One region of the Streptomyces sp. NPDC016640 genome, then DNA from elsewhere that is predicted to be linked to it. Evidence: riboswitches for the same ligand, from Rfam matches in the RefSeq annotation. Region 1 holds a riboswitch; each other region holds the start of a gene.

Region 1 (9,339 bases):
CACCTCGCTTGCGCATGACCAGGAGGAACAGCGGTACGCCGAGCAGGGCGGTGAACACGCCGACCGGAACTTCCTGGGGGGCGAAGGCCACCCGGGCCAGCGCGTCCGTCCACACCAGGAAGATCGCGCCCACGAGTGCGGAGAACGGCAGCAGGGAGCGGTGCAGCGGCCCGGCGACGAAGCGCACTCCGTGCGGGACGATCAGCCCCACGAAGCCGATCGCGCCGACCGAGGCGACCGCCACCGCGGTCATCACCGCCGTCACCAGCAGCAGCACCCGCCGTACCGCCCGGACGTCGACGCCCAGCGAGGAGGCGGTGTCGGTGCCGAAGGCGAAGGCGTCCAGAGCGGTCGAGTGCAGCCGGAAGACCACGAGCCCCACCACGCCGACCACCGCGCAGACGACCACCGAGTCCCAGCGGGTCGAGGCCATCGAGCCCAGCAGCCAGTGGGTGATGGCACGGATGGAGTCGGCGTCCCCGGATGCCGTCAGGACCAGGGAGGTCAGCGCCATGAAGAGCTCCGCCACGATCACGCCCGTCAGCACGATGCGTGCCGAATCGAGACCGGTGCGCCGCAGCAGGAGCAGCAACAGGCCGAACGACAGCAGGGCGCCCGCGAACGCCCCGCCGGTCACCCCGATCGCGCCCCCGCCCACGCCGAGCACGACCACGGCCACGGCCCCGGTCGACGCCCCCGACGAGATGCCCAGCAGGTAGGGGTCGGCCAGTGCGTTGCGGGTGACGGCCTGCAGCACGGCCCCGCACGTCGCGAGTGAGGCGCCGACCAGCGCCGCCATGAGCACACGCGGAACGCGCAGGTCCCAGACGAGGGAGTCGACCAGGCGGGGCAGCGGCTCGACGTCGAGGCCGAGACGGGGGCCCACCACCCGCGCCAGATCGGTGTAGCCGACATCGGCGACACCGATCCGTACCGACACCGCCAGTGACCCGGCCAGCACCACTGCGCCGATCAGGAGCAGCACGGCCTGCGACAGGCCGGAAGGGCCGGGGAGCGGTGACACGGGCGGCGTCCTGGCGGAGGCCGCGCGCCCGTGCTCCCGGGCGGCCGGGTGGAGCAGGTCCACCGTGCCCGGCACGCCGGCCGGCGCGTCCGCGCTAGCGGACATACCCGAGTTCCTCCATGCCCTCGATCAGCAGCCCGAGGGTGTGCGTGGTGCGCACCGAGGGATCCATCTCGATGCCGGGTACCTCGATGATCCGGTTCTTCTCGACCGCGGTCAGCTTGGACACCAGCGTGTCCTCGCGCATCATCTTCAGCTTCTCCTCGGCGCTGTCACCGGGGGCTCCGCGTTCGGAGAGGTCGCCGACCACGATGAAGTCGGGGTCGCGGTCGGCGATCTGCTCCCAGGAGACCTCCGGCCACTCCTCGGCGACGTCGTCGAAGGCGTTCCTCGCGCCCACGAGCCTGCTCATCTCGCTGGGCAGTCCGCTCTTTCCGGCTACGTACGGCAGCCCGTTGTAGACCGAGTACAGCCATACGACGGTCGGTTCGCCCTCGACCCTCTTCCCGGTCTCGGCCGCCTTGCCCACCACGGCCCGCTGCTCGGCGACCAGCTCGGCCGCCCGGTCCTCGACGCCGAAGATCCTGCCGTAGTTCTCGTAGTCGCCGAAGAGGAGGTCGAACGGGGTCTTGTCCGGGGCGTTGTGTTTCGGACACTCCACGGCGCTCACATAGGAGGGCAGTTCCAGTTCGGCGAGTTCCTCACGGGTGCCGACCCGGTCCTTGGCGTAGAGGTCGTCGAAGGAGGCGATGACGATGTCGGGAGCGGCCGCGCGCAGCTGTTCGCCGGTGAGGACCTTGGGGCTGAGCACCGGCACCTGGGCGTAGGCTTCCCGGTACTCCTTGGCGATCTTCGTCTTCAGGTTCGCGGTTCCGGCCATGCGGTCCCCGAGCCCGAGTTCCAGCAGCGTCTCCGTGGCGGACTGGTCCAGGGCGACGGCGCGCTTCGGCGGTTCGTCGAAGGAGAGCTTCCGGCCGCAACTCGTCACGGTCGTCGTCCGCGCGGCCGCTTTGTCCGCGGAGCCGTCGGCGGAGGACTCCCCCGACGATGAGCAGCCGACGGCCGTGAGAGCGAGCGTGGCCAGAGCGACGCCTAATCGTGCGGGGTGGCGCATGGGTTCCTCCGGTCTGGAAGAGGCCGTGATGCCGATCATGCAGGGAGCTCGGTCGGGTTGGCGGCTACTCTAGCGACAACGATTTTCATCACGCTAGCCCCCCGGGGGGTGACGCGGTGGCGGGCTCGGACACTCCGCCGTGTGCCGGCAGCCGCCAACGGCCCCGAGCGCGCCTGTGGTCGGCGGGACCACGGGTCGCCCCCGAAGCCGGTCCGGCCGCGGCCGCGCACCATCCGACCAGGTCCACGAACGACAGGAGCGTCACGACGTGCCGACCCCACTCATACCGACCACGGCGTCGGAGGACACCCCCGGAAAGCAGCGGCCCCTCCTGCTCGACGCCGCCTTCCTACGGCTCTGGACGGGCGCCACAGCCTCGGGTCTGGCGACCTGGGCCCTGCCGTTCGTGCTGGGGTTCGCGGTGCTCGACCGCACGCTCGACGTCACCGATCTCGGCCTGCTGCTCGCGGCACGCACCGCGGGATTCCTCGCCGCGGTGCCCGTCGCCGGAGTACTGGCCGACCGGCACTCCCGCCGGGGCGTCGTGCTGTGGGCGGGACTGGCGGCGGGAGTCGCGGCACCGCTGATCGCCGCCGGACTCGGCCGCTCGGTCCTGCTGATGGCGTCGGCCGCCGCCCTGGCCGGCGCGGGTCAGGGCGCCTGCCGGCCCGCCTTCCAGGCCCTGACCGCCGAGGTCGTCGATGCCGGCCGCAGGCAGCAGGCCAACGCCGCCATGACGCTCGCGGTCAGGGTCACCACCCTGACGGGGCCTTCACTGACCGCCCTGCTCGCCGTGTTCCTCGGCACCCGCGCCCTGCTGCTCGGCATCGGCCTGCTGTGGCTCGTCGCCGCCCTCCTGCCCGGACCGGGCGCACATGCCGGCACCGGGACCGAGGGCGCTCCCTGCGCCGAACGTCCCCAACGGGTGTCGTTCCTGGCCGAGTTCGCCGACGGCGTCCGTGAAGCCCGCAGGCACCCGTGGTTCGTCGCCGGACTGGCGGCCCTGACGGCCGTCATAGCCACCGGCTACTCCGCGACCGGCGTCGCCCTGCCCCTGGTCAGCCGCGACGAGTACGGCACCGAGGTCGTGCTCGCGGGTGCGATGACCGCCTACACCGCCGGTGCGCTGGCCGCGGCCCTGCTCGTCGCCCGCTGGCGCCCGCGATCGGCGGGCTGGACCGCTCTGGCGGGCCTCGCCGCCTACGGCTTCGCCCCGCTGAGCCTGATGGTCCCCGTGCACCCCGTGGTGGTGATGACCGCCTACGCCGTCGCCGGCATCGGCATCGAGCTGTTCAACGTGCCGTGGTTCACCGCGACCCAGCGCGAGGTCGCACCGGACAAGCTCGCCCGGGTTTCCTCGTTGGACTTCCTGCTCTCCTACGGCCTCGCCCCGGTCGGGCTCGTCCTCATCGCGCCGGCCATCGACGCCTTCGGCACCCGCGCCGTCCTCGCGGTCTGCGCACTGACCTGCTTCGCCGCCCCGGCCGTCGCCGCCCTGGTGCCCAGCGCCCGCCACTTCTCCCGCAGGCCCGAGGCGCCGTCCGGAGCCGAGGGGAAAGCCGGGAGCGCCGCCTGATGCGGCAGTCTCGGGTCATGCACTCACTCAGCCACAGCACCCAGCCGTCTGCTCCCCCCACGCCTTCGGGCCTCGTCCCCGGCCGGGTGGCCGGCGAACGGGAGCAGGAGGCCCGCACCCTCCTGTCACGGGACGGAGCCGTCGTCCTCACCGGTTACGAGAACACAGCCGACGCCCTCGCCGTCGCCGCGGCCCGCACCCTGGGCAGCCGTCTGCGGGAGCTGTATCCGCACCGCGTGCGCACCTCCCGTGACGCCGGCCCCGTCCACCTGCACGCCGACAGCTTCGACCTCGTCGTCGACGTCGGCGGCGTACCCGGCAGGCGGCGGCACCCCGACGAGGACCACGTCCTGATCCAGTGCGTCCGGCCCGCTCCCCGCGGAGGCGACTCCTTCGCGCTCGACGCGTACGGCCTCGTCGACGGCCTGGCGTCGACCGACCCCGCCCTCCTGGACTTCCTCACCGGTACCGACGTCGACCTGTACGGCGAGTGGGCGGGGACGCGCGGACTTCCCGCCACCCCACGCGTCGCCCGGCACGTCGAGTACACCCGCACCGGCCGTCGCGTCGTCCGCCGCACCGACGGGGCCGTGCCCCTGCACCGCGACCCGGACACCGACCGGGTACGCGCCATGCTGGCCCGCTTCGACGAGACGGTGCACGCCCTCGAACCGGCCCTACCGCGCTTCCGGCTCGCCGAGGGCGACATCCTCGTCCTCGACAACTACCGCTGCTGGCACGGCCGCGACGCGCACACCGGTGAGCGCACCGTCCGCATCCTCACCCTGCGCACGGCCGACGCCCGCTGAACGTGTCCCCACCGCGGTGGCGCAAACCTGCGCCCCCCAGGGGGAGAAGGCGTGGGAACACACGCTAGGCTGCAAGCGCCTCGTGGGGGAAGTCCGGTCGAAGTCCGGCGCTGACCCGCAACGGTAGGCGGAATCCCGTACGGGATTCCGTGAGCCCGATCACCCGCGGTGGTGAAGCCCCTGTCAATCGCCGTGGACTGCGAGAGGTGCTGCGCACGGGGTCCAGCGCCCGGGCCCGCTCCTTCGATCACGCAGGTGCACGGCCCGAGGCGAAAGCGATCCGCCTGTGGCCACGCTCCGCGACCCCATACCCGCCGTACCGCACCGCACCACGAGCGGCGGGCCCCCACCGCCCCGGCGCGTCCCGTTGCCCCTGCTCGTGACCGGTCTGTGTGTCGCGCTCCCCGTCTCCCTGGTCTGTGGGGCGAGTACCGGGGCGTCGGGGCTCTCCTGGAGCGAGGCGCTGCACTACCTCTGGGCGGGGCTGACCGGTGGGCTCATAGCTCCGGACGAGGTCTCCTCCTACACCATCGTGTGGGAACTGCGCTTCCCGCGCGCCGTGCTGGCCGCGGTGGTCGGCGCCGGTCTGGCGGCCGTGGGCGTCGCCGTCCAGGCCATGGTCCGCAACGCGCTCGCGGACCCGTTCGTCCTCGGCATCTCCTCCGGCGCGGGCGTCGGCGCCAACGCCGTGCTCATCTTCGGCGCCTTCGGCGCGCTCGGTGTCTGGGCGCTGTCCACGGCGGCGTTCCTCTCCGCGCTCGCGGCCATGACGCTGGTGTACGCGATCGCCCGGACCCCGCGGGGGCTGACACCGCTCCGGCTCGTGCTGACCGGTACCGCCATGTACTACGGCTTCTCGGCCGTGACCACGTTCATGGTGTTCGCCGCCGAGCACGGTGAGGCGGCCCGGTCCGCGATGATGTGGCTGCTCGGCAGTCTGGGCGGTGCGAGCTGGTCCTCCGTGCCGGTCGCCGCGGGCGCGGTGCTCGGCGGCCTCGCCCACCTCGGCTTCTCGGCCCGGCGCCTGAACGCCCTGGCGATGGGTGACGAGACCGCTGCCGCGCTGGGGGTGGACCCCGGCCGGCTGCGCAAGGAACTCTTCCTGACGACCGCCGCCGTCACCGGGGCGGTGGTCGCGGTCAGCGGGGCGATCGGCTTCGTGGGCCTGATGGTGCCGCACGCCGCCCGGATGCTGGTCGGGGCGGACCACCGCCGGCTGCTGGCCGTCGCGCCCCCGGCCGGTGCCGTGCTGCTGATCTGGGTCGACGTCCTGTCGCGCGTGGTGCTCGCCCCGGCCGAACTGCCGCTGGGCGTCCTGACGGCGGCGATCGGTGTGCCGTGCTTCGTCCTGCTCATGCGCCGCCGCACCTACACCTTCGGGGGCGTGTGATGCAGGTCGACATCGACACGGTGACCGTGGAGATCTCCGGCACGCGGCTGGTGGAGGACGTATCGCTGCGGGCGGGCAGCGGCCAGTTCGTGGGGCTCGTCGGGCCCAACGGCAGCGGCAAGTCGACCCTGTTGCGATGCGTCTACCGGGCCCTGCGCCCCACGGTTGGTGCGATACGCCTCGACGGCGACGACCTGCTGGCCTTGAACACGCGAGAAAGCGCCCGCCGGCTCGCGGCCCTTCCACAGGAAGCGGTCGCGGAGTTCGACTTCACCGTGGCCGAGGTCGTGGCCATGGGCAGGTTGCCGCACCAGGGTTCGGTGACCCGGGAGACCGGCGAGGACCGGCGCGCGTGTGCCGCCGCGCTGGAGGGAGTCGGCGCCGGCCATCTGGCCGACCGGGGCTTCCTCACGCTCTCCGGCGGTGAGAAGCAACGGGTCCTGATCGCCCGCGCGCTCGCCCAGCAGCCGCAGGTCCTGGTGCTGGACGAGCCCACCAACCACCTGGACATAGCCCAGCAGTTGGAGGTCCTGTCCCTGGTCCGGGCCAGCGGACTGACCGTGCTCGCCGCGCTGCACGACCTCAACCTCGCCGCGCTCCACTGCGACCTCGTCCACGTCATCGACGGCGGGCGGATCGTCGCCTCCGGCGCACCCCACGATGTCCTCACGCCGGTGTTGCTGACCGATGTCTTCGGCGTCCGTGCGCACCGCGTCCCCCATCCCGAAACGGGCGCGGTCCAGCTGCTCTTCGACCGTCTTCCCGCCCAGTAGTTCCCCTCCCCGGTCCACCCTCGAAGGAGTCACCCCCCCATGCCGAACCGCGCACGCCCCGCCGCCCTCGCCCTCGTTCTGGCCTTCGCCGTCACCGGCTGCGGGGCGAGCGTCTCGTCGGAGGAGGGGAAGCGAGACGGCGCCCGGGCGTCCGACGGCCACTATCCGGTCACTGTCGAGAACTGCGGCGAACAGAGAACGTTCGAGAGGGCTCCGCGGCGCGTGGTCACCAACGACGTGGGGATCACCGAGATCATGTTCGCGCTCGGTCTCGAGGACCACATGGCGGGATACGTCATGCCCGACGACAAGGGCGACCTCACGAAGGTGCCGTGGAAGGACGGCTACCGGAAGACCGAGTGGCTCTCGAAGGACCGGATCAACAAGGAGCTGGTCCTGGACGCCCGTGCCGACCTGGTCTTCGCGGGCTGGAACTACGGCTTCAACGAGGGCGAGGGCTTCACGCCCGCCGCGCTGCGACGCCTGGGCATCGACTCGTATCTGCTCAGCGAGTCGTGCCGCAACGGACGGGGCAAGGCACGCGGCGTGATGCCACCGCTCGACGCGCTGTACACGGACCTGCGGAACCTGGGCAAGGTGTTCGACGTCGAGGACAGGGCCGAAACCCTCATCACCGAGTTCCGCGAGCAAGTGGCCGATGCACAGGCGAAGGCTCCGAAGGGCGCGGACCGACCGCGGGTGTTCCTCTACGACAGCGGACAGGACAAGCCGTTCACCTCCGGCGCCTTCGCGGGACCCCAGGACATCATCACCAAAGCCGGCGGCGACCACATCATGAAGGACCTCCAGGACAGCTGGACCACCGTGGGCTGGGAGACGGTCGTCGCCCGCGACCCCGAGGTCATCGTGATCAACGACTACGGCGACACCACAGCGGAGCAGAAGCGCGCGTTCCTCAAGTCCTACAAGCCGCTCGCGAACGTCTCCGCCGTCAAGAACGACCGGATCGTCACCCTCGACTACGCCGACCTCGTCGAGAGCCCGCGCAACCCCGCGGCCATCAGCTCACTCGCGGCGGACCTGGGAAACCTCCACTCCTGAACCCGAGGGCTCGCCTTTCCCGCGGCGGTGAGCCCTTCGAGCCGGACGGGCAGCTGCCGGCCGAGCCCGGTGGCGGCCGTTCTCCACGCCGGTCGCACGTCACCGGGACACCGCCCTGAGCCACGGCACCGCACCGGCCGCGCAGGCCGCGCCGCCCGTCGAGGGCGGCCTGGACCTCGCCGGCGACCGCTGAGAGCACCGGGGCCGCACAGCCCCCGGACCCTGCCGTCGGACGTCGGCCGCTCCCCGGTCCCGGGGCCCTTCCCTCACGGTGAGTGATGTTCTGGCCGTAGTGAGAGGTGCTCCGTCGGCCCGGCGGCCCCGCCCGGATCGGCCCCGGAAGCACGCGAGGGGGCGCCGGCGGATGCGGAGCACCGGGATCCCTCCCTGCCGACCGGAACCGCCTGACCGCTTGTGACCAGCTCGGATCGCTTCCTTTCCCTTCCCGCTCCCTTGTTCGGGAAGGTTATCGGCCTGTCGTACGAAGCCTCATACCAGAGCGGGATGTCGCCCGCAGGAGTTTGTCAACTGCCCACCGCACATGATGCGGTGGCGACTACGGTGAGTGTCGGTCGGGTGACGCGGCAGCTCACGCCGCAGGGTGCGATGCGCCGAGGAGCCGCGTCGACGAGGTCGGGATCAGGGAGCGGGGACCGGTACGTGCAGCCACAAGGCGGACGAAGGAGCGGACGGGGCGAAGGGCCCCGGCGCCCGGGCCCGGCCGGTAACCGGGGCGCGACCGGCAGGCCGGCACCCGTCGGTCCCCCGGTGGCGGCCCGCGAGCAGGCCGGCGGTGCCCCGGGCCCCGCCGAGCCCCGGGGCCGCCGGACCGGTCCCGCCCACCGCCCGGACCGGCGCGAGGGCGGGCGGCACGGGCGGCCGCCCGCGCGGACCGCTCCCCCGCTGCCCGAGACACCCGTACGTCCCCAGCTGCTGCGCCTCGCCGTGCTGCCGCCCGTCGCGGTGGCCCTGAGCGCCTGCGCGGCCGTGCTGTTCACCGTCCGCTCCACCGGGGTGCGGCCGGGCCCGGCCCTGTGGGCGGTGCTCGGCGGCGCCACGTCGGTGACCCTCGCCGGCATCCTCATCGCCGCCGTGGCGGCCGACCGCGCCGCCCGCTCCGTGCACGACCGCGTCGACGGCCTGCGCCGGAGCACGGCCAGGCGCGAGGGCGACCTGCGCGCCCTCGTCGAGGCGCTGCGCCGCGGCGACGGCCCGCCCCCACCGGAGCGGAGCGCGGAACAGGCCGCGGACGCCGACGACTTCGGCCTGCTCGCGGCCGACCTGGCACGCGCGCACGACGGCGCCGTCACCGCCGTCGTCCAGGCGTCCCGGCTCTCCAGCCAGGCGGGCAGCGAACAGAAGCTGGAGGTGTTCGTCAACCTCGCCCGGCGCCTGCAGTCCCTGGTGCACCGCGAGATCTCCATCCTCGACGAACTCGAGAACGAGATGGAGGACCCCGACCTCCTCAAGGGCCTCTTCCACGTCGACCACCTCGCCACCCGCATCCGCCGCCACGCCGAGAACCTCGCCGTGCTCGGCGGGGCGGTCTCCCGGCGGCAGTGGAGCAACCCGGTCTCCATGACCGAGGTGC
Region 2 (9,339 bases), 130 kb from region 1:
GCCTGGAGTCGCTGACCTTCGGACTCGGACACCTGTCGCGCGCCGCCGGCCTGTTCGGCGAGCGGCTGCTGCTGCTGACCCGCGATCCCTCGTACTACGCCCACGAACTGGACCGGCTGCCCGCCGGCTGCCTCGACGTGCTCGAGACCGACACCTTCGACGTGGAGCGGGTGGCCGGGCTGCTGCGCCGGACCCCGGACCTGCGCGGTCTGATCAGTTCCACCGACACCTGGACACTGGTCGGGGCCGACCTCACCGCGCGCCTGGGCCTGCCCGGGCTCGACCCCGCGGTGCTGCGGCTGACCCGGGACAAGGCCGCCGTACGCAACCGGCTGCACGAGGCCGGCCTCACGCGCGGACGGGCCGTGGAGGCCGCCGGTGAGGCCGCGGAGGCACGGAAGCCGGTGCTCGAGGAGGTGGGGCTGCCGGCGATCCTGAAGGACACGGCGGGCACCGGCAGCCAGAACGTCTGGCTGGTGCGGGACGAGCGGGAACTGGACCGGTCCCTGTACCAGGCGGCGCGGCGGGACCTGAAGGGCCGGCTGTTCGCCGAGCCCTACTTCAGCGGCCCGGTCTACAGCGCCGAGACCCTCACCTGGGCGGGCCGTACCCGTCTCCTCGGCGTCTCCAGCAGGCTCATGTCGCCGGAGCCGTACTTCCGCGAGGAGATCACCGCCTTCCCCGTGGCCTTCCCGGAGGCGCGGCGGGCCTCGCTGGAGCGGTGGCTCGGCGAGGTGCTGGCCGCCATCGGGTACACCGACCGCTTCGCGCACGTGGAGTTCGTGCTGACCGCCGGCGGTCCCGAGGTGGTGGAGATCAATCCCAGGATCGGGGGCGCGCTGGTCGGCGAGGGGCTGTGCCGGGCGCTCGGCGTCAACGTGTACGAGGCGATGATCGAGGCCGCGCTGGGCCGCCGCCCCGCCTTGATGGACGTCGAACCGCCCGGCGGCCCGGCCGTGGCCTTCGTCCTGGGCTACCCGGCCGCGCCCGGCGTGTTCACCGGCGTCGCCGGGCTCGACCGGCTGGCGGACATGCCGGGCTCGCCCGCCTGGTACCCGGTCAAGTCGGTCGGTGACCGCGTCGAGCACCTGGACGACAGCCGCGGGTACGCGGGCATCGTCTACGCCGAGGCCGAGACCGCCGAACTCGCCACGCACCGGGCGGTGGCCGCCGCGGGCGCCCTGCGCGTCCTCACCGCGCCGTTCCCCGAGCCGGCCCGCCCGGAGACCTCCGGTGGGTGAACGCGCCCGGCGGGAGGGGACGTCGCGGGGGACGCTGTTCCCGCTCGACGGTCCGCTGCGCTTCCTGCTGCTCAGCTCGTTCCTGATCCCGCTCGGCAGTTTCATGGTCCTGCCGTTCATGTCGGTGTTCCTGCACGAACGGCTGGGGATGGGCCTCGGCGCGGTCGGCGTCGTGCTGGCCGTGGCGTCCCTCGTGCAGTTCTCCGGCGGCGTCGTCGGCGGGGCGCTGGCGGACCGGATCGGGCTGCGCCGCACGATGCTCTGGGCGCTGGTCGTGCGCACGGCCGGATTCGCCGGCTTCCTGGCGGCGCTGCGCTGGCCGCCGCTGGCCGTCGGCGCGCTGGTCCTCACCTGCTGCGGCGCCGCGCTCTACCTGCCCGCCAACAAGGCGTACCTGGTGCACGGCGTGGACGAGGAGCGCCGCCCGGCGTTCCTGTCGGCGGGCAACGCGGCGCTCAACGCGGGCATGGCGGTGGGCCCGTTGGTGGCCGGGCCCTTCGTGCTGTCCTCGCCCGGCCATCTGTTCGCGGTCGTCACCGGGCTGTTCCTCGCGGTCGCCGCGGGCCACGCACGGCTCCCCGAAGTGGGCGAGGACCGCCGCCCGTCCGCCGCGGGCACCGCCCGGCCGGGCCTGCTGACCGGCGTGGCCGTCCTGCCGTTCGCCGCCAACGCACTGGCGTTCTACCTCTACTTCCACTTCCAGCACTTCCTGGCGGTGTACGCCGTCGAGCGTGCCTCCGGCGCCTTCTACAGCATGGTGCTGCTGCTCTGCTTCTCCCTGGTCATCATCGTGCAGCCGCTCGCGTCCGGCCTGATCCGGCGGATGCCGTACGCCCTCGCCCTGGCCGCCGGTTTCACGGCGCTGGGAGCCGGGCTGGCCGTGCTGGCGGCCGGTACCCGGACGGCGCTCCTGGCGGGCGGGGCGCTGATCACCCTGGGCGACATCGTGCTGTTCCTGAAGAACGACCTGGAGGCACTGCGCCACAGCCCCCGTTCCGACGCCGTGGTCTTCGGCCAGCAGCGGCTGGCCGCGGGCCTGGGCGCCTGCGCGAGCGGAGTGCTGGGCGGTCAGCTCTACGGCCTGGGCGAACGCGCCGGTCACACCGGGTCGTTCTGGCTGCTCGCCGCCGCGCAGTGCCTGCTGCTTCCCCCTCTCCTGCTGACGCTGCGCCGCTTCGCGGCCCGGCGTCCCCTCCCCCACGGCGACGACGAAGGAGCACTGACACCGCATGACACGGACGGGCGGATTCCAGGACGATGACTTCTGGACCGAGTTCCACGACTTCCTCTTCTCCGAACAGCGCCACGCCCAGGCCGAGGAGCTGCTGGACACCTCTCCCCTGCTGGCCTTCGCGCCCGGGTCCCGGGTGCTGGACCTGTGCTGCGGGCCGGGGGTGTTCACCGTGCCGCTCGCCCTTCGCGGCCACCGGGTGACCGGGGTGGACCTCAGCCCGGCCATGCTGGAGCGCGCGCGCGAGCGGGCGGCGGACGCCGGCGCCCGCGTCACCCATGTGCGGGCCGACGCACGCCGGTTCGAGCAGCCGGGCGGCTTCGACGTCGTCCTCAACATGTTCACGTCCTTCGGGTACTTCGAGGACCCCGCCGACAACGCGCGCGTGCTGCGCGTCATGCACGACTGCCTGGCGGCCGGCGGCACCCTCGTCCTGGACCTCGCCGGCAAGGAACTGCTGGCCCGCAGGGTCACCCCGCCCAAAGTGGTGCGGCGCGGTGACGACCTGATGGTGCAGACCGACACCGTGCTGGACGACTGGGCGCGGTTGCGCAGCGACTGGGTGCTGGTCCGGGGCGAGCGGGTGACGCGCGCCACACTGGTGTGGTTCGTGTACAGCGCGGTGGAGTTGCGGCGGATGGCCGAGGAGGCGGGGTTCGAGCACGTGGAGGTCTTCGGCGGCTTCGACGGCCGTCCCTACGACGAGAACGCGGACCGGCTCGTCCTGCGGGCGGTCCGCGGAGGCTGACGGCTGCCGGGCGCGCGGGGTGATCCGCGCGCCCTTTCACCTCCGGGCCGGGGAACCGTACTATCACCAGGTCATCGCCGCGACGGGAGACAGGAAGCCGGTGCGAATCCGGCACGGTCCCGCCACTGTGACCGGGGAGTGCACCCCCTCGACACGCCACTGCGCGCCGCGCGGGAAGGCCGGGGGAACGTCGATCCGGGAGTCAGGACACTGGCCTGTCGCGGGCCCGTTCCGAGGAGCGCGGACTCCAGGAGGCTTCACGTGTCCCCCCTGCTCATCCCTGCCCGCACACGCCGGTCCCTGCGCGCCGCGGTCGCGGCCGTCGTCCTGCCGGCGACCCTGCTGACCGCCGGCTGCGGCCCGTCCGGCGACGGCGCGCACGAAGGGAGGGCCGCCGCGGCGGCCCCCGAGGGTTTTCCCGTCACCATCGACAACTGCGGTGTGCGCACGACGTACGACAGGCCGCCGGCCCGGGTGGTCACCATCCACCAGCACCCCGCCGAGCTGATGCTCGCCCTGGGCCTGAAGGACCGCATGGTCGGCACCGCCTTCCCCGACTCGGCCGTCCTGCCCGAGCTGAGGCGGGACTTCGAGGAGGTACCGCAACTGGCCGAGAGGGAACCGTCCTTCGAGGCCGTGCTGGACGCCGAACCCGATCTCGTCTACGGCGGCTACGGCAGCGCCTTCGCCGAGAACGAGGGCCGCTCCCGCACGGCATTCGCCGACGCCGGCATCGACACCCACCTCAACCGCGAGTACTGCGGCGAGAAGCGGGTGACGATGGAGGACACCTACGCCGAGATCCGCACCGTCGGCCGGATCTTCGGCGTCCCCGGCCGGGCCGAGCGGCTGGTCGCCGATCTGCGGAGCCGGGTGGGCGAGGCCGCCGCCGCGGTCGGGGGCGAGCCCGAGGTGCCCGTCTTCGTGTACGACAGCGGCGACAAGAGCGCCTTCACCGCGGGCGGCAGGAGCCTGGGCACCGAGCTGATCCGGCTGGCCGGCGGCCGCAACGTGTTCGGCGACCTCGACGACGTCTTCGGGGACGTCTCCTGGGAGCAGGTCGTCGAACGCCGGCCCGAGGTCATCGCCGTCTACGACTACGCCGGCGCCGGAAGCGTCGAGCGGAAGAAGGAGTTCCTGCGCTCCCAGCCGGCCCTCGCCGACGTGCCCGCCGTGCGCAACGAGCGGTTCGTCGTCCTGCCGCTGACCTCCACCCTGGTCGGCATCCGCTCGGCCTACGCCGTCGAGGACCTGGCCCGCGGACTGCACCCCGGGAGCTTCCGGTGACCCGCCCCGCCGTCGAGGCGCCCGCCGGGCCGGCCGCGCCGCCCGAGACGTCCGCCGGGCGGGCGACAACGGGCCGCACGTCCCTGGTCGTCACGCTCGTCGTCCTGGCCGCGCTGCTCGGGGCCTCCGCCACGGCGGGCCTGGCGATCGGCTCGGTGGAGGTGCCGCCCGGCCAGGTGTGGGACATCGTCACGCACGCGCTGGGCGCCGGCCGGACGGCGCCCGAGTGGTCGCGGGCGCGCGAGACGATCGTGCTGGACGTGCGGGCGCCGCGCGTGCTGCTCGGCGCGGTGACCGGCGCCGGGCTGGCGGTCGTGGGCACCGCGCTGCAGGCCCTGGTGCGCAACCCGCTCGCCGAGCCCTACCTCCTGGGGGTCTCCTCCGGGGCGTCCCTCGGCGCGGTCGCGGTGATCGTCTTCGGGGTCGGCGTGTTCGGGCCGCTGTCGCTGTCGGCCGCCGCGTTCACGGGCGCGCTGGGCGCGCTGCTGCTCGTCTACGCCACCGCCCGCACCGGCGGACGCATCTCCTCGATGCGGCTGGTGCTGTCCGGGGTGGCGATCGCCGCGGTGCTCACCGCCGTGCTGGACCTGCTGCTGCTGACCACCGACCGGGGCAACGAGACCCGCGCGGTGCTCGCCTGGACCCTCGGCGGTCTCGGCGGCGTCGGCTGGGAGGCGCTGTGGCTGCCGGGCCTGGCCGTGCTCCTGGGCATCGGCGTCCTGATGACGCAGGCCCGCAACCTGAATCTGCTGCTGGCCGGTGAGGAGGCCGCCACCACGATGGGGCTGGACGTGGCCCGCTTCCGCGCCCGCCTGTTCGTCCTGCTCTCCCTGGTCACCGGCGTCCTGGTGGCGGCGGCCGGGCCGATCGGTTTCGTCGGACTGATGATGCCCCACATCGTGCGCCTGTTCGTCGGCGGCGACCACCGCCGCGTCCTGCCGACGGCCGCGCTCGGCGGCGCGGTCTTCCTCGTCTGGGCGGATGTGGCCGCGCGGACGGTCGCCGCGCCGATGGAGATCCCCGTCGGCGTGCTCACGGCGCTGTGCGGCGGACCGTTCTTCCTGTGGCTGATGCGCCGGGACGCCCGGCGCGGCACCGACCGGGGAGTGGCATGACCGCGACCGACCTCCGCGTCGACGGCGTCACGATCAGCGCCGGTGTGCGCGTCCTGGTGCGGGACGTGTCCCTGACCGCCCGTCCCGGCGAGACGATCGGGCTGGTGGGCCCCAACGGCAGCGGCAAGTCCAGCCTGCTGCGCGCCGTCTACCGCGTGCTGCGCCCCGACGCCGGCCGGGTCCGCGTCGACGGCGCCGACGCCTGGTCGCTGCCGGTACGGCAGGTGGCCCGCACCGTGGCGGCGGTGGTGCAGGAACCCGGGGCCGGCGTCGACCTCGCCGTCCGCGAGGTCGTGGCGATGGGCCGCACCCCGCACAAACGGCTGCTGGCGGGCGACACCCCCGAGGACGCCGAACTCATCGACTCCGCGCTCGCCGCGGTCGACGCCGCCCACCTGGCCGGCCGGCCCTTCGACCGGCTCTCCGGCGGCGAACGCCAGCGCGTGCTCATCGCCCGCGCCCTCGCGCAGCGGCCCACCCTGCTCGTCCTCGACGAACCCACCAACCACCTCGACATCCGCCATCAGCTGGACGTCCTCGACGCGCTGCGCGACCTGTCCGCGACCGTGCTGCTCGCCCTGCACGACCTCAACCTGGCCGCCTACTACTGCGACCGCCTCTACGTCCTGCACGACGGCGAGGTGACCGCCTCGGGCCCACCCGCCGAGGTCCTCACCCCCGGGCTGCTGGCCGAGGTGTACGGGGTCGCGGCGGAGGTGGCCGTCCATCCGGGCACGGGCGCCCCGCACGTGACCTTCCTGCCCGGCGGGACGCGGCGGGCGGACCGCCCGGCTCCCCCCGCGCCGCTCCGGGGCTGACTCCTCCTCGAGGTACCAGGCCCCCGCCGGCGCGCCGGCGGGGGCCGCCGTGGACCGGGCCGCCGTTCAGCGCGGTCCACGGCGGGCCCGGCTACCCCGCCGCGAACGCCTGGGCGACGGCCAGGCTGTCCTCGTAGACGTGGTGCCGGGTGACGAGCCCGTCCCGGACGGTGAGGTGCAGGGCGAACCGCGCCCGGTAGGCACGGCCGGTGGAGCGGGCGGTCTGCCGGATCTCGCCGAGCACGACCACGTCGTCGCCGTCGACGAGGATGCGCTCGATCTCGGTCGCCGCCTGCCCGGGCACATGGTGCTCGGCGAGCTCGCGGTAGTGGGCGGCGGCATCGGCGCGGGTGGAGCGGTGACGGATCCACGGGGTGGCGGCCCGGCCGTGCTCGGCCTCCGGCCAGTCCAGTTTCCAGTCGCCCCGCTCGGCGTACATCTCGGCGATACGCCCGGGATCGCCCTCACCGATCCGGCGCAACAGCTCCTCCACCACGGCGCGTGCGGTCGTGGGTGCGGCGGGGGTCATGAATCATCACTCCGATTCGGCATCCGCGTCCGGCCGACGCGGCGGGAGCGCCATCATCACCGGCATCGACCGGCCGGCGCCAGCACCTCCGGGCGGCCGGTGCGGGCGGGCGGCCCACCCCGGCGGACGCTCCGGTCCCGGGCCGCCGACCCGCCGATCATGTCGTCGCGACGGGCGGGGTCACGCCGCTGCGGCCATGATCTGACATGTCAGGATGTCGGACCGAACGTCCGGGAGGAACACGCGTGGCAGCACCGAACGTCCGCGGGGAGCGCCCGTGGCCGCGACGGCGCGGGGACGCGTCGTGCGCACGGCTCCGCCGCCGTTGCGCCGGTGGGGTGACCGCCGTCCGGGACGACCGGCGTACCGGTCGGGAATCAGCGCATCCGTGCAAGGTCACTCGGCAGAAGCACTGGTGTGCCGGTGACCGAGAGTGAGAAGGGGTTGTGCATGCTGGGACTGCGGTCCACTGTGGCCGAACCGGTCAGGCCGGTCGACGGCCCGCTCACGGCCCGCGACGCCGCCCGGGCCGTCGAGGCGGAACTCGGGCGCGTCCTCGACGAGGGGTTGGGGGCCGCCCGCGACACCGATCCGGTGTTCGCCCGCGATGTCGCGGACCGCGTCACCACCCTGGTCCGGCGCGGCGGGAAGCGGCTGCGCACCGCGTTCGCCTGGTGCGGATGGCGGGCCGCCGGCGGATCGGGCGAGCCCACCGCGGTGCTGCGCACGGGCGCGGCCCTCGAACTCCTCCAGGCCTGTGCGCTCATCCACGACGACGTGATGGACGGCTCGACGCTGCGGCGCGGCGCGCCCGCGGTGCACGTCGACCTCGCCCGGATGCACCGGGCCGCACGGATGACCGGCCCGGCCGAGGCGTTCGCGGCGTCCGCCGCGGTGCTCGCCGGTGACCTGGCCCTGGCCTGGGCGGACGACCTGCTGACCGAGACGGCGCTCGGCTCGCCGCACGGACCGCGGCTGCACCGCGAGTGGCAGGCCATGCGCCGCGAGATGGTGGCCGGGCAGTACCGGGACCTGCACGCGCAGGCCACGGGGGCGTCCGGCGTCGACGAGGCGGTGACCATCGCCACCCTCAAGAGCGCCCTCTACACGGTCGAGCGGCCACTGGCGCTCGGTGCGGCCCTGGCCGGCGCCGGCGCGCCCGTCCTGGACGCGCTGCGCTCCGCCGGGCGGTGCGCCGGTCTGGCCTTCCAGCTCCGCGACGACCTCCTCGGTGCCTTCGGCGACCCGGCCCGGACGGGCAAGCCGGCCGACGACGACCTGCGCACGCGCAAGCTCACCTACCTGCTCGCCGTCGGCCTCAGGCTCGCCGGGAACTCCGGCGACGAGGAGGCCGCCGAACTGCTCGCCCCGGGCGCGCCGTCCTCGTCGGACGACGCCGTGCGGCGGATGCGCGCGTCGCTGGAGCGCACCGGCGCGCGGGCCGTCGTGGAGTCGAAGATCACCGAACTGGCCGCGACGAGCCTGCGGCACTTCGCCCGGACCGGCGCGGAGCCCGCTCTGCGGCGGGAGTTCGCCGCGCTGGTCGGGCGGGCGGCGGGCCTCGCCCCGGAGCGCACCGGGGAGGCGGCGTGAGGACGGTACCCGGTCCGACGGACCACGTGGTGGTGGTGGGCGCCGGACTCTCGGGGCTCGCCTGCGCGCTGCACCTGCTGGGGGCGGGCCGCCGGGTGACGGTCGTCGAACGCGACGCGGGCCCCGGCGGCCGGGCGGGCCGCGTACGCCTGGGGGGGTACGAGATGGACACCGGCCCCACGGTGCTGACGATGCCGCACCTGGCCGACGAGGCCTTCGCCGCCGTGGGGGACGGCCTCGGCCGCCACGTCGAGCTGACGGCCCTGCACCCGGCCTACCGGGCGCGTTTCGCCGACGGGACCTCACTCGACGTGCACACCGACGGCGAGGCGATGGAGGACGAGGTCAGGCGGTTCGCCGGACCGGCCGAGGCGGCCGGGTACCGGGGGCTGCGGGACTGGCTGGAGCGGCTGTACCGGGCGCAGATGCGGCGCTTCATCGACACCAACTTCGACTCGCCGTTCCAGCTGCTGCACCCGGACCTGGCACGGCTGGCGGCACTGGGCGGTTTCGGGCGGCTGGACCGCCGCATCGGCCGCTTCCTCGCCGACCCCCGGCTGCGCCGCGTCTTCTCCTTCCAGGCCCTGTACGCCGGTGTCGCCCCGGCCAGGGCCCTCGCGGCGTACGCGGTGATCGCCTACATGGACACCGTGGCCGGCGTCTGGTTCCCCAAGGGCGGCATGCACGCGCTGCCGCGCGCGATGGCGGACGCGGCGGCCGGCGCGGGGGCGCGGTTGCGCTGGTCGTCCGAGGTGACCGGGCTGGAGCGCTCGGCGG
Region 3 (9,339 bases), on a different contig from region 1:
CGCTTTCACCAGCGTCCAGATCTGCGCGCGCACCGCCGGCGCCTTCGCCGGGTCCAGGTCGGAGACGAGGGCGTACTCGTCGAGGAGCTGCTCCAGCTTCGCCAGGTCGCCGTAGGTGTCGGCGCGGGCCATCGGCGGCACCAGGTGGTCGACCACGGTCGCGTGCCCGCGCCGCTTGGCCTGGGTGCCCTCGCCGGGGTCGTTGACGATGAACGGGTAGATCAGCGGCAGGTCGCCGAGGACCGCGTCCGGCGCGCAGCCGCCCGACAGGCCCAGCCCCTTGCCCGGCAGCCACTCCATCGTGCCGTGCTTGCCCATGTGCACGATCGCGTCCGCGCCGAAACCGTTCTCCAGCCACCGGTAGGCCGCCATGTAGTGGTGGGAGGGCGGCATGTCGGGGTCGTGGTAGATCGCGATCGGGTTCTCGCCGAAGCCGCGCGGCGGCTGGATCATGACGACGACGTTCCCGAACTGCAGGGACGCGAGCACGATGTCGTCGCCGTCGACGTACAGCGAGCCCGGCGGCTCGCCCCACGCCTGCGTCATGGCGTCCCGCAGCTGCGGGTCCAGCTTCTCGAACCAGGCCCGGTAGTCGGCCAGCGGCACCCGCGCGGGGGCGGCGGCCAGCTGGTCCTCGGTCAGCCACTCCACGTCGTGCCCGCCGGCCTCGATCAGCCGGTGGATCAGCTCGTCGCCGCCGGACGGGTACTCGGTGAGCGAGTACCCCGCGTCCCGCAGCGCGTCCAGCACCCGCACCGCCGAGGCCGGGGTGTCGAGCCCCACCGCGTTGCCGACGCGCGAGTGCTTCGTCGGGTACGCGGTGAAGACCAGCGCGAGCCTCTTCTCCGCGTTCGGCTTGTGCTTGAGCCGGGCGTGCCGTACGGCGATCCCGGCCACCCGCGCGGCCCGCTCCGGGTCGGCGACGTACACCGGGACGTCGTCCGGGCCCTGCTCCTTGAAGGAGAACGGGACCGTGATCAGCCGCCCGTCGAACTCCGGGATGGCGACCTGCATCGCGGCGTCCATGGGGGACAGGGCGGCGTCGGACTCCTCCCAGGCGGCGCGCGAGGAGGTGAGGCACAGCCCCTGCAGCACCGGCACGTCGAGGTCGGCGAGCGCCCCGATGTCCCAGGCCTCCTCGTCGCCGCCGGCCGACGCCTGCGAGGCGTGCGTGCCGCCGGCCGCGAGCACGGTGGCGACCAGGGCGTCGGCCCGGCCCAGGATCTCGTACAGGCCCTCCTGCGCGTCGCGCAGCGAACCGCAGTACACGGGGAGGGCGTTGGCCCCGTGGGCCTCGACGGCGTCGCACAGGGTGTCCACGAAGGCGGTGTTGCCGCTCAGCTCGTGCGCCCGGTAGAAGAGCACGCCGACGGTGGGCCGGCCCTCGGCCGCCGCCCGCTCCCCGTGCACCCCGTACTCGGGCATCTTCCTCGGCTCGAGGAACCCCTCGCCGGTCAGCAGCACCGTGTCCGACAGAAAGCGGGCCAGCTCGGTGAGGTTGTCCGGGCCGCCCTCGACGAGGTACCGCAGCGCCTCCGCCACGACACCGGCCGGAACCGTCGACTCGGCCATCAGTTCCGCGTCCGGCACGGCCTCACCGCCGAGCAGCACGGTCGGGACCCCGGACGCCTTCAGCGCGGCGAGTCCGTCCTCCCAGGCCCGCTTGCCGCCGAGCAGACGTACGACGGCGAGGTCCGCGCCGTCGAGCAGCGCGGGCAGTTCGTCCGCGACGTCCACGCGGGTGGGGTTGCCGATCCGGTAGGAGGCACCGGTGGCGGCACGGGCCGCCAGCAGATCGGTGTCGGCGGTCGACAACAACAACACAGTGCTCATACGGGCGCTCCCGGTGGAATGAAAGGCAGTCCTTGCGGCGCGCCCGACTCGATGAGCCGCCACAGCGCGTCGGTGTCCGCGTGCTGTTCGATCAGGTCGCCGAGCCGGTCGAGCTGCTCCTCGCGCAGCGCGGCGAACGAGGTGCCGGGGGCCGGCACGAAGCGGCGCCCCGCGGCGGCGGCCACCTCGCGCAGGAAGGCCCGCCGGAATCCGTCCGACTCCAGCGAGCCGTGCCAGTGCGTGCCCCAGGTCTGGCCGACCCGGCAGCCGTCCAGGAAGGGCTCTCCCCCGAGGACCTCGGCGAGGCCGTGATGGATCTCGTACCCCTCGACCCGTTCCCCGAGGGCTTCGCCCTCCGGCCGGGTGAGGGTCTTCTCGCGGGCGAACCGCACCCGCACGGGCAGCAGTCCGAGCCCGTCGACCCGTCCCCGCCGGCTCTCCACGTCGTCCTCGATCCGCTCGCCGAGGATCTGGAAGCCGCCGCAGATCCCGAGCACGGGCCGGCCCTCGGCCGCCCGCCGCAGCAGCGCGTCCGCGAGTCCGCGCTCCCGCAGCCACTCCAGGGCGCGCACGGTCCCGCGGGTCCCCGGCACGACCACCAGGTCGGCGTCGGACAGTTCCTCGGGCCGGTCCACGAACCGCACCACGACACCCGGTTCGGCGGCGAGCGCGTCCACATCCGTGAAGTTGGACATCAGCGGCACCGCGCACACGGCGACCCGCAGCACGTCCTCGCCGACCGGCGCGGCCACCACGGACTCCCGTACGGCACCGCGCAGCGACACGCGGAGTCCGTCCTCCTCGTCGATGCCGAGGCCGTGCCGGAAGGGCAGCACGCCGTACGTCCGCCGTCCGGTCAGGCCGTGCAGCATCTCCAGGCCCGGCTCCAGCAGCGACACGTCACCCCGGAACTTGTTCACCAGGAACCCGGCGACCAGTTCCTGGTCCTGCCGGGACAGCAGGGCGACGGTACCGAAGAACGACGCGAAGACGCCGCCCCGGTCGATGTCACCGACGACGAGCACGGGGAGCCCGGCGTTCCTGGCGATGCCCATGTTCACGATGTCCGTCCGCCGCAGGTTGATCTCGGCCGGGCTGCCGGCCCCCTCACAGATCACCGCGTCATACGTGCCCCGCAATTGCTCCAGGCACTCCAACACCGTTGCCAGCAAATGCTGTTGGCGTCCTCCGTGGTAGCCGCGCGCGCTCATCTCGCCGACCGGTCTGCCCATCAGGACGACCTGGCTGGACTGCTCGCCGCCCGGTTTGAGCAGCACCGGGTTCATCAGCGCGGCCGGCTCCACCCGGCAGGCCTGGGCCTGCATGGCCTGGGCCCGCCCGATCTCGGCGCCCTCCCGGGTCACGAAGGAGTTCAGCGACATGTTCTGCGCCTTGAACGGCGCGACCCTGACCCCCTGCCGCACCAGCCACCGGCAGATCCCGGCGGTCACCACGCTCTTGCCGGCGTCCGAGGTGGTCCCGGCGACGAGCAGACCTCCACCGCTCATGAGGTACGTCCCTTCACGACGAGCCGCGCGACGGCCCCGGCCCCGAGCGCGAGCCAGCCGACCCGCCGCGAGAGCCGTACCGCCCGGTCGATGTCGGCCACGGCCACGGCACGGCCGCCGCCGTTGAGCACGGGCCGGTGCTCGACCCGCCCGCCGTAGGAGAGCGTGCCGCCGAGCCGCACGCCGAGGGCGCCCGCGAAGGACGCCTCCACGGGCCCGGCGTTGGGGCTCGGGTGCTTCGCCGCGTCCGCGCGCCACGCCCGTACGGCGCCCCGCGGGTCGGGCCCGCAGAGCGCGGCGAGTACGGCGGTCAGCCGTGCCCCGGGCCAGCCGGCGACGTCGTCGAGGCGGGCGGAGGCCCAGCCGTAGCGGCGGTAGCGGGGGGACTTGTGGCCGACCATCGCGTCCAGCGTGTTGACGGCGCGGAACCCGAGCAGCCCCGGCACCCCGGTGACGGCGCCCCACACCAGGGCACCCACCACGGCGTCGGAGGTGTTCTCGGCGACGGACTCGACCACCGCGCGGGCGATCCCGTCGGCGTCCAGGGCCTGCGGATCCCGGCCGCACAGGTGCGGCAGCCGCGCCCGGGCGGCCTCGACGTCCCCGGCCTCCAGGGCCCGCCCGACGGCCCGCGCCTCACGGGCCAGCGAGGTGCCGCCGACGACGGCCCAGGTGGCGGCACCGGTCAGGGCGACGGAGGCGGCGGGGGAGGAGCGTACGCAGCGGGCGGCGAGGCCCCCCAGCGCGACGGCCCCGCCGACGCACACGGCGGTGTGCACGGCGCCCCGGCCCCGGTCGTCCCGCCACAGCACCCGCTCCACGGCGGCCGCGGCCCGCCCGAACGCGGCGACCGGATGCCCGCGGCGGGGATCGCCGAGGAGCAGGTCGCCGAGGAGGCCGGCGGCGGCGCCGTACGCGAAGACGCGATCGGCACCCATGGGTTCAGCCGGCCGGGCGTCCGCCGGGAACGGCCCCGGGACGGGACGGGGCTCGGCTGGTCGACCTCAACAGGCTGCCGCGCATGGCGATGGGTCCTCACTCAGGGTGTCCGCGCCCTGATTCGACGAGACCGGCGGTGAGAGTTCCTGGCTCCCGGGGTGGTGACCCCGGTGACAGTGGCGGGACCGCGCCGGACTCGCACCGGCTTCCTCTCCTGCCGCCGTAATGGCTGAGGCAGTCCACCACGGCCCCGGAAGAGCCGTCAACCTGGCGTTGACCTGCGAGGCTGAAGTGTGCCGAGGCCCACAGGAGGTTCCGGTGGGTGAACCGCGTGTGCCGGGTTCGTGCGCACGAGCGGGCGGTGCGGGGCCGGGGCTCCCGCACCGCCCGCTCGGACGGTGACGATCCGTGACGAGGATCAGGCCACGATCAGGTAGATGCCGTAGGCCACCGCCGCCGCGCACGCCGCGAAGCAGGCGTAGGCGCCGGTGACCGCCAGGGTGGCGGACCGGCCCTCGGCGGCGGCCCGCTCCTGGCGGGACAGGCCGTTGATGCCCAGGGTGAACAGGGCCACCAGGACCACGGTGGCCACGAGGCTGACGCCGAAGACGGAGCCGAGGGCCGCCCAGTCGATCTTCATGGTGCTCTTCTTCCTTCGTGCCGGGACGCGGTCAGACGGCGGTCCTGGCCGGCGGGGCGGCCGGGTCGGTGGACGAGGGGGCCGGGATGGTGGCGGCGAGCTCCTCCGGCACGGTGCCGACCGGGGGCGGGGTCACCGCGGCGATGGCCTGGGTCACCACGCCGGGCTGCTCCTCGCCGGGGACGCCGTGGTCGTTGACGTTGGTGTGGTCGACGACCTCGCGCCGGGACAGCTTCCAGATCGCCGCGCTGGAGGCGATCAGGAAGACGGCCACGAGGGCGGTGCCCCAGGAGCCGAAGCCGCAGACCCACTCGGCGACCGCCGCGACCAGGGCCGCCGCCGGCAGCGTCAGGCCCCAGGCGACGAACATCCGGGTGGCCGTCGACCAGCGGACCACGCCGCCCTTGCGGCCCAGGCCCGCGCCCATCACGGAGCCGGAGACGGAGTGCGTGGTGGACAGCGAGAAGCCGAGGTGCGAGGAGGCCAGGATGACCGTCGCGGCGCTGGTCTGGGCGGCGAAGCCCTGCTGCGGCCGGAGGTCGGTCAGGCCCTTGCCCATGGTACGGATGATGCGCCAGCCGCCGAGGTAGGTGCCGAGCGCGATGGCGACGCCCGCGGAGAGGATGACCCACAGGGGCGGGTCGGAGTCGGGGGCGAGGGTGCCGCCGGCGACCAGGGCGAGGGTGATGATGCCCATCGTCTTCTGGGCGTCGTTGGTGCCGTGGGCCAGCGAGACCAGGCCGGCGGAGGCGATCTGCCCGGCGCGGTAGCCCTTCTCGGAGGCCTTGCCGTCGGCCTTCCTGCCCAGGCGGTAGGTGAGGCGGGTGGCGATCATCGCGGCGAGGCCGGCCACCAGCGGGGCGGCGATCGCGGGGATCAGGACCTTGGTGACGAGGACGTCGCCGTGCACCGCGCCGAACCCGGCGGAGGCGACGGTGGCGCCGATCAGCCCGCCCATCAGGGCGTGCGAGGAACTGGACGGCAGACCGACCAGCCAGGTCAGGAGATTCCAGAGGATCGCGCCGACCAGTGCGGCGAAGATGACCTCGGGACGGATGCCGGCCTCGTCGACGAGGCCCTTGGAGATCGTGTTGGCGACCTCCACCGAGAGGAAGGCGCCCACGAGGTTCAGCACGGCGGACATGGCCACCGCGACCTTGGGCTTGAGCGCACCGGTCGAAATGGTCGTCGCCATCGCGTTCGCGGTGTCGTGGAAACCGTTCGTGAAATCGAACGCGAGTGCGGTTACCACCACAATCGCGAGGATCAGCGAGAAGCTTTCCATTTACCCAGGCAATCGTTCGAGGTCATTGGCTGGTTGAACGTAGGTAACCAGGATGAACGGAAGATGAACTGGAATGGGCATCGCGGTGACCGTAAGAGGGGGCGGCTGCTCCGCCGGATGGCGGGGCCGCCGCCGTGTCGCGCGGGCGGCCCCGTGACAGGGCCCCGGGCGCCCCCGGCGAACGTCTTCGGCCGGTCGGGTGGGCCGGTGAAGAGATTTCGGTCACTGGGGAGCGTGCCGCCGTCGTCGTACCGGACGGCCGGCGATCCCCCGCAGGGAACCGCCGGAGGACGACGTGCGCGGACCCGCGCCCTCGCGGAGGGTCGGCTTCCGGCCCGGCGGTGCCCCCGGCCCGTCGCGCGCCGGGGGCGCGCCTGGCAGGATCGCGGCATGACCGGGCAGCGAGGGGACGGGCGGGAAGCGGGGGGCGCCGGGGACGGCGTCCGGGACGCGGGGGAGCCGCGGGGGAGGCCTGTGCGCGAGGAGGAGGCGCGCGCCTGGGAGGAACTCGTCGGGACCGCGCGCCGGACCGTCGCCGACGGGCTCGTCGTCGGTACCTCCGGCAACGTCTCGGTGCGGGTCGGCGACACCGTCCTGGTCACGCCGTCGGGAGTGCCGTACGACCGGCTGGGGCCCAGGGACGTGACCGGCGTCGACCTCGCCGGCCGGCAGGTCCTCGGCGGCCTCGTCCCGACCAGCGAGCTGCCCATGCACCTCGCCGTCTACCGCACGACCGGCGCGCGCGCCGTGGTGCACACCCACGCGGTGCACGCGACGGCCGTCTCCACGCTCGTCGACGAGCTGCCGCTGATCCACTACATGGCCGCGGCGCTGGGCGGCCCCGTCCGGGTCGCCCGCTATGCGACGTACGGCACCGACGAGTTGGCCGAGAACATGCTCCGCGCCCTGGACGGCCGCACCGGCTGCCTCCTGCAGAACCACGGCACCGTCACCCACGGCACGACCCTCGCCCAAGCCTACGACCGCACGGCCCAGCTGGAGTGGATGTGCCGGGTCTGGCTGACCGCGTCCTCGGTCCCGGCGCTGTCCCCCCGTCTCCTGACCGTGGACCAGGTGGCGGAGGCCGGCGAACGCCTGCGGGGGTACGGCCGGCGGGACTGAGGGCCGGGTCCGGGCGCCGCGTCCACTGGCCGGGTGCGCCTTCCGACCGGACACTGGGAGCGTGCGCACTGCCAGAGCGACGGCCGCCGCCGTCACCGCCGTCATGGGAGCCGGCGCCGCCGCGGTGGCCGCCGGCCGGTTCGCCAGCGACGCCGCCCTCAGGATGCCCCCGGGCGAGCCCCTGCCCACCGAACCCAGGCTCACCGTCCACGCCACCGCGGCCGGCCGGATCAGCCTCACCCGGGATTTCGCCGCGCTGCGGCCCGGCCACTACGGACTCGCCGGCGACGGCTTCCACGCGGTCGTCGGTCCCGTGCAGACCGCGCCCCCGGACCCCGCCGACACCGTCGTACGCCGCCTGGAACGCGTCACCTACGGCACCCCGGGGCCCGGCGACCGCGCCTGGCTCACCCCGGACCTGTACGCCGGCGACCCGTCCGCCGCCCTCGGCCTGGACCACACCGACCTCGACGTCCCCGGCGAACTCGGCCCCCTGCCCGCCTGGTTCGTCCCGGGCGCCCGGGACACCTGGGTGATCGTCGCGCACGGCCTCGGCACCACCCGGGAACACACCATGAACCTCATGGAGTTCCTGCACCGCCACCGCTTCCCGGTGCTCGCCCCCGCCCACCGGGGCGACCCGGGCGCACCGCGTTCCCCGGACGGCCTCAACCACCTCGGCGAGACCGAGTGGCGCGATCTCGACGCGGCGCTCCACCACGCGGTGCGCTCCGGCGCCCGGCAGGCGGTCCTGTACGGCTGGTCCACCGGCGCGACCATGGCGCTGCGCGTCGCCGCCCGCTCCGCGGTGCGCGCCCACGTCGCCGGGCTCGTCCTGGACTCCCCGGTGCTCGACTGGGAGGCCACCCTGCGCGCCCTCGCCGCGGCCGGCCGCGTCCCGGGCCTGCTGCTGCCGCTCGCGGTCCGCGCCGCCCAGGGCCGCACGGGCCTGTACGGCGACCGCGCGCCCGGCGCCGTCCAGCTGGACCGCGTCGCCGTCCCCACGCAGATCTTCCACGGCCCCGGCGACGCGGTGGCCCCCTGGCGGTACTCCCGCCGCCTCGCCGCCGCCCACCCGAACACCATCACCCTGCACACCGTCACCGACGCCCCGCACGCGGCCATGTGGAACGCCGACCCGCACACCTACGAGGAGGTCCTGCGGCGCTTCCTCACCCCCCTGATGTGACGGTGGCGCGCACGGATCACCAGCCGGGGCCGAGGATTCCGTTTACGGCCGTACCACTGGCCTGATTCCCTCCCTCCGACCGGATCCGGGCCCGGGGCGCGGACCGCCCCCGGGCCCTCGTCCGCATTCCGTTTGGGTTTTCGGACCGTCAACAGGAAGACTGCACCCGTGACGTCCCGTATCCCGCGCGACTCCAGGCTCCGACTCGTCCGCCCGCGACCCCTGGCCGCCGCCCCCACAGCGATCAACCAGAGGCGGCCGCGCCGTCCCGCGCCCCGCCCCCCGGAGGGCACCCCCGCACCGGCGGAGCTGGCCAGAATGGCGCGCTCCGGGCTGGCCGCCGCGGCCCGCGTCGCCCGCTGGGCCGACTCCGCCCTCGGCCCCGGCGGGGACAGCGCCACCACCGACGGCAAGGCCACCCTCTCCGGCGCGACCGCCGAACGGGCGGCCGCCGATCTGGGTCTGACCCCCGCTCAGGTCCGCGCCGACTGGGACACCGCCCGTCTGGCCGGCCTCATCGAGGTGCACGGCGACAGCGCCCGTCCCGGCTGGCGGCTGCGCGCCTGGAACCGTGACGACAGCGCCGTGCTGCGCGGCTGGGTCGCCCTGTGCGACGCCTGGTCGCTGGCCCATCCGGAACCCGCGGAGTACGAGCCCGCCGCCGTCGCCGAGGTGGTGACGGCCATGCCGCAGGTGCTCTCCTTCCTCCAGCTGTCCGCCGGCCCGGTCCCGGTGCCGCAGCTCCTCGACCTCCTGCGGCAACGCGTCGTCGAACTCCGCACGGAGCGCTGCGAGGTCGAGTACGCGCCACAGCCCGAAGCGG

The links. Region 1 has a riboswitch for cobalamin ahead of ACF07S_RS22025 (FecCD family ABC transporter permease). Riboswitches for the same ligand answer to the same signal wherever they lie in the genome.
Region 2: linked by a shared signal. The riboswitch ahead of ACF07S_RS21430 (ABC transporter substrate-binding protein) and the one ahead of ACF07S_RS22025 (FecCD family ABC transporter permease) in region 1 are both predicted to bind cobalamin.
Region 3: linked by a shared signal. The riboswitch ahead of ACF07S_RS29680 (cobalamin biosynthesis protein) and the one ahead of ACF07S_RS22025 (FecCD family ABC transporter permease) in region 1 are both predicted to bind cobalamin.

The regions. Positions count from the first base shown of each region.
Region 1 is NZ_JBIBRG010000010.1:255,367-264,705, reverse strand. It holds gene ACF07S_RS22045 (FecCD family ABC transporter permease) at 1-1,129, opposite strand, end outside; gene ACF07S_RS22040 (ABC transporter substrate-binding protein) at 1,119-2,138, opposite strand; gene ACF07S_RS22035 (MFS transporter) at 2,407-3,714, shown strand; gene ACF07S_RS22030 (TauD/TfdA family dioxygenase) at 3,732-4,523, shown strand; cobalamin riboswitch at 4,568-4,708, shown strand; gene ACF07S_RS22025 (FecCD family ABC transporter permease) at 4,810-5,913, shown strand; gene ACF07S_RS22020 (ABC transporter ATP-binding protein) at 5,913-6,686, shown strand; gene ACF07S_RS22015 (ABC transporter substrate-binding protein) at 6,726-7,748, shown strand; gene ACF07S_RS22010 (ATP-binding protein) at 8,517-9,339, shown strand, end outside.
Region 2 is NZ_JBIBRG010000010.1:123,132-132,470, forward strand. It holds gene ACF07S_RS21415 (ATP-grasp domain-containing protein) at 1-1,241, shown strand, start outside; gene ACF07S_RS21420 (MFS transporter) at 1,234-2,502, shown strand; gene ACF07S_RS21425 (class I SAM-dependent methyltransferase) at 2,471-3,220, shown strand; cobalamin riboswitch at 3,272-3,454, shown strand; gene ACF07S_RS21430 (ABC transporter substrate-binding protein) at 3,482-4,507, shown strand; gene ACF07S_RS21435 (FecCD family ABC transporter permease) at 4,504-5,622, shown strand; gene ACF07S_RS21440 (ABC transporter ATP-binding protein) at 5,619-6,440, shown strand; gene ACF07S_RS21445 (nuclear transport factor 2 family protein) at 6,532-6,969, opposite strand; gene ACF07S_RS21450 (polyprenyl synthetase family protein) at 7,420-8,562, shown strand; gene crtI (phytoene desaturase family protein) at 8,559-9,339, shown strand, end outside.
Region 3 is NZ_JBIBRG010000018.1:55,363-64,701, reverse strand. It holds gene cobN (cobaltochelatase subunit CobN) at 1-1,833, opposite strand, end outside; gene ACF07S_RS29685 (cobyric acid synthase) at 1,830-3,341, opposite strand; gene ACF07S_RS29680 (cobalamin biosynthesis protein) at 3,338-4,279, opposite strand; cobalamin riboswitch at 4,398-4,539, opposite strand; gene ACF07S_RS29675 (hypothetical protein) at 4,699-4,920, opposite strand; gene ACF07S_RS29670 (anion permease) at 4,952-6,205, opposite strand; gene ACF07S_RS29665 (class II aldolase/adducin family protein) at 6,596-7,327, shown strand; gene ACF07S_RS29660 (alpha/beta hydrolase) at 7,389-8,516, shown strand; gene ACF07S_RS29655 (hypothetical protein) at 8,685-9,339, shown strand, end outside.